One region of the Polaromonas sp. CG_9.5 genome, then DNA from elsewhere that is predicted to be linked to it. Evidence: riboswitches for the same ligand, from Rfam matches in the RefSeq annotation. Region 1 holds a riboswitch; the other holds the start of a gene.
The links. Region 1 has a riboswitch for S-adenosylhomocysteine ahead of ahcY (adenosylhomocysteinase). Riboswitches for the same ligand answer to the same signal wherever they lie in the genome.
Positions count from the first base shown of each region.

Region 2: it holds a riboswitch for S-adenosylhomocysteine, as region 1 does, so the genes downstream of both, metH (methionine synthase) here and ahcY (adenosylhomocysteinase) in region 1, are expected to answer to the same signal.

Region 1 is NZ_JAXCHR010000006.1:19,468-22,880, reverse strand. Features, by position in the region: gene RCH06_RS06215 (carbohydrate kinase family protein) at 1-79, shown strand, start outside; gene RCH06_RS06210 (Bug family tripartite tricarboxylate transporter substrate binding protein) at 324-1,295, shown strand; S-adenosyl-L-homocysteine riboswitch at 1,477-1,551, shown strand; gene ahcY (adenosylhomocysteinase) at 1,655-3,091, shown strand; gene RCH06_RS06200 (TlyA family RNA methyltransferase) at 3,309-3,413, shown strand, end outside.
Region 2 is NZ_JAXCHR010000021.1:32,382-35,794, reverse strand. Features, by position in the region: gene RCH06_RS14550 (homocysteine S-methyltransferase family protein) at 1-997, shown strand, start outside; gene RCH06_RS14545 (cyclic nucleotide-binding domain-containing protein) at 1,077-1,661, opposite strand; S-adenosyl-L-homocysteine riboswitch at 1,728-1,820, shown strand; gene metH (methionine synthase) at 1,835-3,413, shown strand, end outside.

The sequences.
Region 1 (3,413 bases):
CAACCGCGTGGGCGCGCGCAAGATTGCCAGCCGTGGCGGCCAGAATTACACGCTGGATTCGGCGCTAATCGCTGTCTAGTGCAAGCAGGGCGGGCGCTGACAGCTATCTGGTTGATAGCAAGTTTCATCGCTCGCCGGGTCTTTTTCAGGGTTGTTTCCCCGTCGCTTACGTCTGTGCTGGCAGCAGGCAAACGCTGAACAGTTTGAAAAACCAGCCTGACGCCCATGCGACAGCAATTCAGGTGTTGCCCTGATGCGCGTGCCGCCCGCGTCACGCATGATGACGTCTCGCAAGCTGCGAGACCATTTCAGGAGACTCATTTATGCAACGCCGTCAATTACTGCAATCTGCCGCCGCACTGGCGCTGCCCGCCCTGTCTGCCATGGGGTTGGCGCAAGCCCAAAGCTTTCCGGTTCGCCCCATCAAGCTCATCGTCGCTTTTCCCGCTGGCGGGCCGACTGACATCACCATGCGGTCGCTGGCCGACAACGCCTCGAAGATTCTCGGCCAGCCGGTCATCGTTGAAAACAAGCCGGGCGCTGGCGGTTCCTTGCCCGCGCAGCAATTGCAGGGTGCGGCATCCGACGGCTATACCCTGGCGCAAATCCCGCTGGGCGTTTTCCGTCTGGGCTACACCACCAAAATCAACTGGGATCCGATCAAGGACATCACCTATATCCTGAACGTTACCGGCTACGCCTTTGGCATCGTGGTGCCGGCCAATAGTCCGTTCAAGACCTGGGCAGACTTTGTCGCCTATGCCAAGGCCAATCCCGGCAAGCTCACCTATGGCTCGACCGGCACGCTGACCAGCCCGCACCTGACGACCGAGCTGATCGCACAAAAAGCCGGCATTGAGTTGCAGCATGTGCCCTACAAAGGCAGTGCCGACCTGATGCTGGCGGTGCTCAGCGGGCAGCTGATGGCCGCCGCTGACAGCACCGGTTTTGCGCCGCAGGTAGAAGCCGGCAAGCTGCGGGTGCTGAACACCTGGGGCGAAAAACGCCTGGACAAGTTCCCCGATGCGCCCACGCTCAAAGAGCTGGGCTACGACATCGTGCAAAACTCGCCCTTCGGCATTGGCGCGCCCAAAGGCACGCCACCGGACGTCGTCAAACGGCTGCAGGATGCGTTCAAAAAAGCCATGGAAGAGCCGAGCTACGTCGCTGCGCTGGGCCGCTACGACATGCAGCCGAACTACATGAGTTCGGTTGATTACACGCGGTTTGCAAAAGAAACCTTTGGGCGCGAGAAGGCCTTGATTGAAAAACTGGGGCTGGCAAAAGGCCAGTAAGGCTCAGTTTGGGGTGCTGGCCGGGCCTGCCGGGCGGTCTGCCCGACAGACCAGGCGCGCGCCGCCCCAATCGCTATGGGCATTTCGGCAAAACCCGCGCCGCGCTTGTCCGTCTGGCCACGCCCACGCTGTGGGCAAAAGCTTCAAATATCAATTCGGACGTGTTCTGTACAATGGCGGCTCTCCTGAGGAGCGTTGCAACCCACGGCATGTGGTCTAGGCTCAGGACTCTCATTTGCAACCACGCTCACCCGCATGTGCTTTGATGCCGGGTGAGTGAATTTCACACTCCCCCTTGATCAAGATGTGCGGCCGAGGCTATTTTGCCCAGCTTGACCCTTGATTTTGGAGCTATTTCCATGAACGCCATCCTGAAACCTGTCCAGACCCCTGACCACGTGATTGCCGACTTGTCGCTGGCCGGCTGGGGCCGCAAGGAACTGACCATCGCCGAAACCGAAATGCCCGGCCTGATGTCGATCCGCGAAGAATTTGCCAGCGCCCAGCCGCTCAAGGGCGCGCGCATCACCGGCTCGCTGCACATGACGATCCAGACCGGCGTGCTGATCGAAACCCTGCAGGCGCTCGGCGCTGACGTGCGCTGGGCATCGTGCAACATCTTCTCGACGCAAGACCACGCCGCCGCCGCGATTGCCGCCACCGGCACGCCGGTGTTCGCCATCAAAGGCGAAACCCTGGCCGACTACTGGGACTACACCCACCGCATTTTCGAGTTCGCCGGCGCGAAGGGAACGCCGGAAGAAGGCCCGAACATGATCCTGGACGACGGCGGCGACGCGACGCTGCTGATGCACCTGGGCGCACAGGCCGAAACCGACGCCAGCCTGCTGGCCAAGCCCGGCAGCGAAGAAGAAATCTGCCTGTTCAACAGCATCAAGGCCAAGCTGGCGCAAGACCCGACCTGGTACAGCCGCCGCCTGAAAAACATCATCGGCGTGACCGAAGAAACCACCACTGGCGTGTTGCGCCTGAACGAAATGTCGGCCAACGGCACGCTGGCGTTTCGCGCCATCAACGTCAACGACTCGGTCACCAAGTCCAAGTTCGACAACCTGTACGGCTGCCGCGAGTCGCTGGTCGATGGCATCAAGCGCGCTACCGACGTGATGATTGCCGGCAAGGTCGCCGTCGTGGCCGGTTACGGCGACGTGGGCAAGGGTTGCGCGCAGGCGCTGCTGGCTTTGCGCGCGCAGGTCTGGGTCACTGAAATTGACCCGATCAACGCCCTGCAAGCAGCGATGGAAGGCTTCAAGGTCGTGACGATGGAATACGCCGCCGACAAGTGCGACATCTTCGTTTCCGCCACCGGCAACAAAAACGTCATCACCTATGACCACATGGCAGCGATGAAAGACCAGGCCATCGTCTGCAACATCGGCCACTTTGACAACGAAATCGATGTGGCGTCGCTGGAAAGCTGCACTTGGGAAGAAATCAAGCCGCAGGTTGACCACGTCATTTTCCCGGACGGCAAGCGCATTATTTTGCTGGCCAAGGGCCGTTTGGTGAACCTGGGTTGCGGCACCGGCCACCCGAGCTTTGTGATGTCGTCGAGCTTTGCGAACCAGACGATTGCGCAAATCGAGCTGTTCACCAAACAAGCCCAATACCAGGCCGGCAAGGTCTATGTGCTGCCCAAGCACCTCGATGAAAAGGTCGCCCGTTTGCACCTGAAAAAGGTCGGCGCGATGCTGTCCGAACTGAGCGACGAGCAGGCGGCGTATATTGGCGTGTCCAAAGCCGGCCCTTACAAGGCCAACAGCTACCGTTATTGAGGCGTTGGCGGCTTCTTTTCTGGGCCGGAGCCTGCGCTTTTTGGGTATGCAGGGTTCACCAAGGAAAAAATTCGCTGTTTTTAAGCCAAATCAGGCGCTTGCGCATGCTGCATATGCGCAAGCAGCTATCAAAATATGAGTGTTTTCCGGAGCGGCGCTGGCTTGACGCCCGACCGCTTTCCTTTATGTATTGCAACCCTGACGTTGCCGGAGTTTTATGCGCGCTGATCTATTTCTAGTTGAACACGGCCATGCCACCACCCGTTCCCAGGCCCAGCGCCTGATCGCTGCAGGCGTGCAGTGGCGCGTAGATGAGGCCGTG
Region 2 (3,413 bases), on a different contig from region 1:
GGGCACGATGATCCAGCGCTTCAAACTGACCGAAGCGCAGTACCGGGGTGCCGGGTACGCTGGGCCTGGCGGCCAGCTTGAGCGTTTCAAGGACTTTCACAAGGACGTGAAAGGCAACAACGAGTTGCTCAGCTTGACGCGGCCTGACGTAATCCGCGATATTCATGAAGGCTATCTGGCCGCTGGTGCCGACCTGATTGAAACCAACACTTTTGGCGCCACCACGATTGCCCAGGCTGACTACGACATGGCCGAGCTGGCGGTCGAGATGAACTACGAATCGGCCCGCATCGCGCGGCTGGCTTGCGACAAGTTTTCAACGCCGGACAAGCCGCGCTTTGTTGTCGGCGCGCTCGGCCCGACGCCCAAGACCGCCAGCATCAGCCCCGACGTGAACGACGCCGGTGCGCGCAACACCAGTTTTGAGGAACTGCGAAAAGCCTATTACGAGCAGACTGAAGCGCTGGTCAGGGGCGGCAGCGATATTTTGCTGGTCGAGACGATTTTTGACACGCTCAACGCCAAGGCCGCGCTGTTTGCGATTGACGAGTATTTCGACAATTCCGGCGAGCGCCTGCCGCTGATCATCAGCGGCACGGTGACCGATGCGTCAGGACGGATTCTGAGCGGCCAGACGGTGACGGCTTTCTGGCACAGCGTTCGCCACGCCGAGCCGCTGGCCGTCGGCCTGAATTGCGCGCTGGGCGCAGCCCTCATGCGCCCCTACATTCAGGAACTGGCCAAGGCCGCACCCGACACCTTCATCAGCTGCTACCCCAACGCCGGCCTGCCCAACCCGATGAGCGACACCGGCTTTGACGAAACGCCCGACGTGACGTCGCGCCTGCTGCAGGAGTTTGCCGCCGAAGGGCTGGTCAATATCGTGGGCGGCTGCTGCGGCACCACGCCGGATCACATTCAGGCAATTGCCCATGCGGTGGCGCCAGTGGCGTCGCGTCCGGTGGCTTCCCGGTTTTTTTACCGCGAAGCGGCTTGACCCGGTCAGGCTGACTCAGGCCTCTTCGCTCATTTCACGGGTTCTGTTGTGGGACGCGGTGACAAGCCGGCCCATCCCTTCAGTCCACGAAGCGTGAGCCGATTTCCTGCTCCATCGCCTGCGTCAACTGCACGTACATCTTGAGCTTGTCGGTCACCTCGCGCAAGCGCACGCCGATGCGCAGCGAGATGCCCAGTAGCAGCTTGGCAGCAATGGCCGGTTCTTCGTGCATCAGCAAGTCAAGTGATTCGCGCGTCAACATGGCGGCAAGCAGCGGCGTGGCGGCTACGCACGACGCATAACGCGCTTTGCCGTCAAGCAGCCCCAACTCGCCAATCAGGTTGCCCGGCCCCAGCACGGTGATGACGATGGATTCAGTACGCCCCACCACCAGCGCTTCAATCGTCACTTCGCCGTCGATCAGCAGCAGCATGAAGCTGGTGTCTTGCGCGTCGCCTTCGCGGATCAGGACGGTGCCTTTTTCGACCATTTGGGGCTGCATGTAGCGCACCACCACGCGCGCTTCCCGCAGCGTCAGCTGCATGAGCGCGGTCGGGGCAATCAACAATTCAGCCGCCAGATCGGCCGAGCTGGAGCCTTCGGCTTCGTCAGTCGCCTGGCTGTCATGCGCAAAGGGGTTTTTCTTGAAAAAGTTGTTTAGCATGGAGAGACTTGGGGAGATTTGACGGCGCGCCTGCTGCATGCCGGCTTTGGTGCTTAAAATCCAGCTTAACTCAAGGAGCGTTGCAGCAAGACTCATGTTTTGTCAGGCTTGGGTAAACAGGGCGTAAAACGCTCTTTTTAGCAACGACGCTCACCTTTATTCCAAGGTGAGTCATGTCCGCAGTTCAATTGCCCCCCCAAATTTCGCCCATGAAGCTGTCCGGCCTGGAGCCGGTCATGATTGGCGCCGATTCCCTGTTCGTCAACATCGGCGAGCGTACCAATGTCACGGGTTCCAAAGCGTTTGCCCGAATGATTTTGAATGGCGACTTTGAAGCCGCGCTGGCCGTGGCCCGCCAGCAGGTCGAAAACGGCGCGCAAATCATCGACATCAACATGGACGAGGCCATGCTCGACAGCCAGGCGGCGATGGTGCGTTTCCTGAACCTGATCGCCGGCGAGCCCGACATTGCGCGCGTGCCCATCATGATTGACAGCTCCAAATGGAGCGTGATTGAAGCCGGGCTGCGCTGCATTCAGGGCAAGGGCATCGTCAATTCAATCTCGATGAAAGAGGGCGTGGACGCCTTCAAGCACCAGGCCAAACTGCTCAAGCGCTATGGCGCAGCCGCCGTCGTCATGGCGTTTGATGAAAAAGGCCAGGCAGACACCTACCAGCGCAAGATCGAGATTTGCGAACGCGCCTACCGCGTGCTGGTCGATGAGATCGGTTTTTCGCCCGAAGACATCATTTTTGATCCCAACATCTTTGCCATTGCCACCGGCATCGACGAGCACAACAACTACGCCGTCGACTTCATCAACGCCACCCGCTGGATCAAGCAGAACCTGCCGGGGGCCAAGGTGTCGGGCGGCGTGTCCAACGTGTCGTTCAGCTTTCGTGGCAACGACCCGGTACGCGAAGCCATTCACACGGTATTTTTGTACCACGCGATCCAGGCCGGTATGGACATGGGCATTGTCAACGCCGGCATGATGGGCGTGTACGACGAGCTGGAGCCGGTGCTGCGCGAGCGCGTCGAAGACGTGGTGCTGAACCGCCAGCCCGTCTACAAAGACGGCGAAGAACATCTCACGCCCGGCGAGCGCTTGATCGAAGTCGCCGAAACCGCCAAGAGCGGCGCGCGCGACGACAGCAAAAAGTACGAGTGGCGCGCGTTGCCGATACGCCAGCGCCTGTCGCACGCGCTGGTGCATGGCAACAACGAGTTCATCACCGAAGACACCGAAGAGATGTACCAGGCGATTCTTGCCGAGAAGGGCCGGCCGCTGCACGTCATCGAAGGCCCGCTGATGGACGGCATGAACGTTGTTGGCGACCTGTTTGGCCAGGGCAAGATGTTCTTGCCGCAGGTGGTCAAAAGCGCCCGCGTCATGAAGCAGGCCGTGGCGCATTTGCTGCCCTACATTGAGGCCGAAAAGCTGCTCATGCAGGCTGCTGGCGGCGATGTGAAAACCAAGGGCAAGATCATCATTGCCACCGTCAAGGGCGACGTGCATGACATTGGCAAGAACATCGTCACCGTGGTCTTGCAGTGCAATAACTTTGAGGTGGTGAACATGGGCGTGATGGTGCCGTGCCACGAGATTTTGGCGCTGGCCAAGGCTGAAGGCGCTGACATCGTTGGATTGAGCGGCCTGATCACGCCGAGCCTGGAGGAAATGCAGTACGTCGCCAGCGAGATGCAAAAAGACGACCATTTCCGCCTGAACAATATTCCTCTGCTGATTG